2 regions of the Ventrimonas sp. genome follow, and region 1 is predicted to be linked to the other one. Evidence: predicted binding sites of a transcription regulator. Region 1 holds the regulator's gene; the other holds the start of a gene.

What was found. The regulator NrdR, encoded in region 1, represses ribonucleotide reductase genes. The targets are predictions, from matches to a motif close to CACAANATNTTGTG.
Region 2: the regulator NrdR is predicted to act here: its motif matches at 1,344-1,357, upstream of nrdD (anaerobic ribonucleoside-triphosphate reductase).

The regions. Positions count from the first base shown of each region.
Region 1 covers NZ_DBFCCJ010000050.1:38,861-41,265, forward strand. The annotation lists gene efp (elongation factor P) at 1-96, shown strand, start outside; gene ACMP1L_RS08455 (YqeG family HAD IIIA-type phosphatase) at 177-683, opposite strand; gene nrdR (transcriptional regulator NrdR) at 702-1,163, opposite strand; gene ACMP1L_RS08465 (PRC-barrel domain-containing protein) at 1,266-1,466, opposite strand; gene ACMP1L_RS08470 (MetQ/NlpA family ABC transporter substrate-binding protein) at 1,630-2,405, opposite strand, start outside.
Region 2 covers NZ_DBFCCJ010000080.1:38,597-41,001, forward strand. The annotation lists gene nrdD (anaerobic ribonucleoside-triphosphate reductase) at 1-1,323, opposite strand, end outside; gene ACMP1L_RS13040 (D-alanyl-D-alanine carboxypeptidase family protein) at 1,650-2,405, shown strand, end outside.

The sequences.
Region 1 (2,405 bases):
GAGACTGGCGCAACCGTATACGTTCCGCTGTTCGTTGACAACGGTGATAAGATCAAGATCGACACCCGTACCGGTGAGTATCTGTCCAGAGTTTAATACTCCGCACAGTTTTGGATCTGAACTGATTGAATGCAAAAGAGGCAATTCCATTTTCAGGAACTGCCTCTTTTTTATTGTTATGATTTGTTTTGCATTTCACGCTTATAGAAGTGCAGCACCACTGCCTCCAGATAGCGCTTCAGCACGATCTGGATTTCTTCTTTGGGGTTGATGGGTTTTACCAGGATTCCGTAGATTCCGGCGCGGTTTGCACCGTACACATCGGTAAAAAGCTGGTCACCCACAAACAGTACCTCCTCTTTGCAAAGCCCCATCTCCTCTACCGCACGATTATAATTCTTCACGCCCGGTTTTCCGGCCTTGTAAATATAGGGTGACTGCACCTGCTCCGCAAAGGACTTCACCCGCGGTTCTTTATTATTCGACAGCAGAAGCGTCTGAAATCCCAGACTGTGAAGCCTCTGAAACAGGGCCAGTGCCTGCTCGTCCGCCGGAGCCCCATGGGGAACCAGAGTATTATCAATATCAAATATAACTCCCCTCTTCCCTTTTTCTCTCCAGTCCTCCCAGTTAATACCGTAGGTGCTGTCCACCCATTCCTTCGGGTAAAATGGTTCTAATATCACAGTTGTACTCCCGTCTTACTTTCTCTTATTTTCCAGAAGCTTTCCAAGCTCCTCCATAAAGGTGTTCACGTCTTTGAACTCCCGGTAAACAGACGCAAAACGCACATAGGCAACTTCGTCCAGCTGTTTTAACTTCTGCATGACCAGTTCGCCGATGGCAGAAGTCTCCACCTCCCGGTCCTCCATGGTAAAGATCTCGTTCTCAATTTCATCGATCATCTGGTTGATCTGCTGGATGGAAACCGGACGTTTATGGCAGGAATGAACCACACCCGACTCGATTTTAGAACGGTCATACGGTTCTCTTGTCTGGTCTTTTTTGATGACCATAAGCGGCATGGTTTCCAGTTTCTCATATGTGGTAAAGCGCTTTCCGCAGACTACGCACTGACGACGGCGGCGAATGGAGCTGTTATCCTCTGCCGGTCTGGAATCAATGACCTTGGTATCTGCTGCGTTGCAAAATGGACACTTCAAGTTATTTTCCTCCTGTGTATCACTTTTGTCATTATTTTAACCCATCCTTTGCACAGGTGCAAGTAGTTTTGAAACCCGAAACCGTCTGCCCACTGCACAAACCTAGTCACACTTGCACGGCTTTTCGATGTCCTTTAGCTTCCTGACTTCAACCAGAATGATATCATCCCCAATCTGGCACACATCCTTAAACGGAATGATATACTCCTTCTCCCGCCCAAAAATCCCGCACAGGCACCCGGGTCCCGGGACGATCAGATGCGTGATGCAGCCGTTTTCCGGATTAAATTCTACATCGCCCACAAAGCCCAGCTTTTTACAGTCACAGATGTTGATGACTTCTTTTTTTTTAAATCAAAAATACGCATAGGCCACATCCGGAATGAAACGTCCTTACTGTAGTCTATGCGTATAGTTTCCAGGCAGTTCCTGAAAACTGTCTGATTTTATTACATCTGCTTAGCGATTAGAATAACGGAACTACTGCACCCTCGTAGGTCTGCTCCATATACTCCTTCACTGCATCGCTGGTCAGGGCCTCAATGAGAGCTTTGGTCTTCTCATCATCTTCTTTACCCTCCTGAACTGCTACCACGTTTCCGTAGGTGGTTGCTGCCTCAGAATCAGAAGCCTCCACTGCCAGAGCATCAGATACCTTTAAACCAGCCTCAATTGCGTAGTTGCCGTTGATGACTGCGATGTCAACATCCGGAAGGGAACGCGGAACCTGTGCAGCCTCAACCTCAAGGATATCAAGGTTCTTCGGATTCTCAACAATGTCTGTCTTGGTTGCCTTTAAGCCTGCACCATCTGCCAGCTTTAACAGGCCCTGTGCTTCCAGAAGCAGCAGTGCGCGTGCCTCGTTGGTCGCATCGTTCGGAACAGCCACCTTTGCGCCATCTGCCAGCGCATCCAGAGTTGCGGTCTTGCCTGCGTAGATGCCGAACGGCTCGTAATGGATCTTGCCTGCGCTGACTAACTTGGTTCCTCTCTCCTCATTGAACTGCTCCAGATACGGAAGATGCTGGAAATAGTTTGCATCCAGATCACCAGCGTCCAGTGCCAGGTTCGGCTGAACGTAGTCGGTATACTCAACGATCTTTAAATCATAACCTTTCTTTGCAAGTTCCTCTCTTGCAGCCTCCAGAATCTCTGCATGGGGAGCCGGGCTTGCACCTACAGTCAGTTCCTTTAAATCGTCAGTCTTTGCTTCTGCTTCACTGCTCTCTGCCTCTGCTGCGG
Region 2 (2,405 bases), on a different contig from region 1:
GGCTACATCCACCAGGTTGATGGTGACAACACCCTGATTGAAACGTCCGTAGAACTTGTGGCTTCCGTCTGCGTTTCTCTGGGAATCCTCCACAGTCAGGAAAGAACGGCAGCCCATACAGGTATATACGTTTCCGCCCTTTAATTCCTTCATGATCTTTGCGGAAATATAATCCGGAACCATACGCTTTGCAGTACACTTTGCAGCCAGCTCCGTCAGATACCAGTATTTGGAATCCTCTGTAATATTATCTTCATCCAGAACGTAGATCAGCTTCGGGAAGGCCGGAGTGATCCAGACACCCTTTTCATTTTTTACACCCTGCATTCTCTGGATCAGAACCTCTTCGATGATCATAGCCAGATCATCACGGGTGCGTCCCTCCGGGACCTCGTCCAGATACATGAACATGGTCACAAACGGTGCCTGTCCGTTACAGGTCATCAGAGTGATCAGCTGATACTGGATCGTCTGGATACCGCTCTTGACCTCCTCACGCAGTCTGCGTTCTACTACACGGTTGATGATGGTCTCATCCAGAGCCTCTCCGCACTCCTTGCGCTCCTCGATCACGTTCTTACGCAGCTTCTGGCGGCTGATATCCACAAACGGTGCCAGATGAGCCAGGGAGAAGGACTGTCCGCCGTACTGGTTGCTGGCCACCTGCGCCACGATCTGGGTGGTAACATTGCAGGCAGTAAAGAAGCTGTGCGGCTTCTCGATCATGGTCTCACTGATAACTGTACCGTTCTGGAGCATATCTTCCAGATTGATCAGGTCGCAGTTATGCTCCTTCTGCGCAAAATAATCGGTATCGTGGAAATGGATGATACCGGCCTCATGCGCGCGCACAATCTCTTCCGGAAGCAGGACACGGCGGCTTAAGTCCTTGCTGACCTCGCCGGCCATGTAATCACGCTGGGTAGAGTTGATGACCGGATTCTTATTGGAGTTTTCCTGCTTTACTTCCTCATTCAGATGCTCGATCAGAGCAAGAATGCCATTGTCCGTGGTATTGGACTTTCTGGTCAGCTCTCTCTTATAACGGTAACGCACATATTTCTGTGCCACCTCATAACCGCGCATCTCCATGATGCCGGTCTCTACCATATCCTGAATATCTTCTACATTTACCGCATGCGTAGCCTCTTCCACCTGCTTAGCGATCATATCTGCCACTGCATTGATCTGATATTCATTCAGCTGATGAAGATGATCCACACTGGCATTTGCCTTTGTGATCGCATTCACGATTTTAGAGACATCAAAAGAAACTTCCTTGCCGTTTCTCTTGATGACATTTGTCTTAACATCCGTAGTCATGCCTAAACCCCTCTCAAATATACTATATCTTGTATTTTTATCATTTATAAACAACTATATATCGTAGCAGAGACTATGATACTACAAATACAGGGAAAATGGAAGTGGCAATTTCACGAATATTTCATGGAATATTTGGTTGAATATTTATTTTACATAAGGTATGATTAGACAGGTCCGGTTTGCCAAAATACGGATATTTCCGCAGAGTTCCTTGCTTTTCACTCGAACCGGCAAACGGAAAAAGAACACGGGAGGTTTGCACATTGCTAAATAAATGGAAACAAACGATATCAAAATTTGTATGTTTTGTCCTAACATGCCAGTTGTTCATTCTGACAGTCTGGGCAAAACCGGACTGGCCCTCCGATACCGGCATCATGGCTGAGGCAGGCATTGTCATGGATATGGATTCCGGTGCCATTCTGTATGGTCAGAATATCCACCTGACCTACCCGCCGGCCAGTATCACCAAAATCCTCACAGCACTCATCGTCCTGGAAAATTGCAATCTGGATGATACTGTAACATTTTCTACAACGGCTGTCAACCAGGTTGAGGCCGACAGCGGAAATAAAATCAGCGTTGTGGCAGGTGACCAGCTGTCCGTAGAAGACTGTCTCTACTCCATGCTGCTAGTATCCTGCAACCAGGCCGCCAATGCTCTGGCCGAGCATACGGCAGGCAGTATTTCTGCCTTTGTGGACATGATGAATGAAAAACTGGCGGAGCTTGGATGTCAGGAAAGTCACTTCGAAAACCCATCCGGCTTAAACGGCGATAATCAGTATGTTTCCGCTTACGATATGGCCCTGATCGCCCAGGCTGCCTACGACAATGAAACCCTGGTAGAGATCAGCTCTGCCACCACCCATAGGATCGCGCCGACCACCCAGAACCCGGATGGCTTCACCATCCGCGGAGAGCACCGGCTCTGCGTGACCGAAGATTCCACCAGCCCGTATTACTATCCGGAGGCAATCGCCGGAAAAACCGGGTATCTGATCAAGGCCGGAAACACGCTGGTCACCTACGCCGTCAAGGATAACCGCCGTCTGGTATCCGTTATCCTGAAGGGTCAG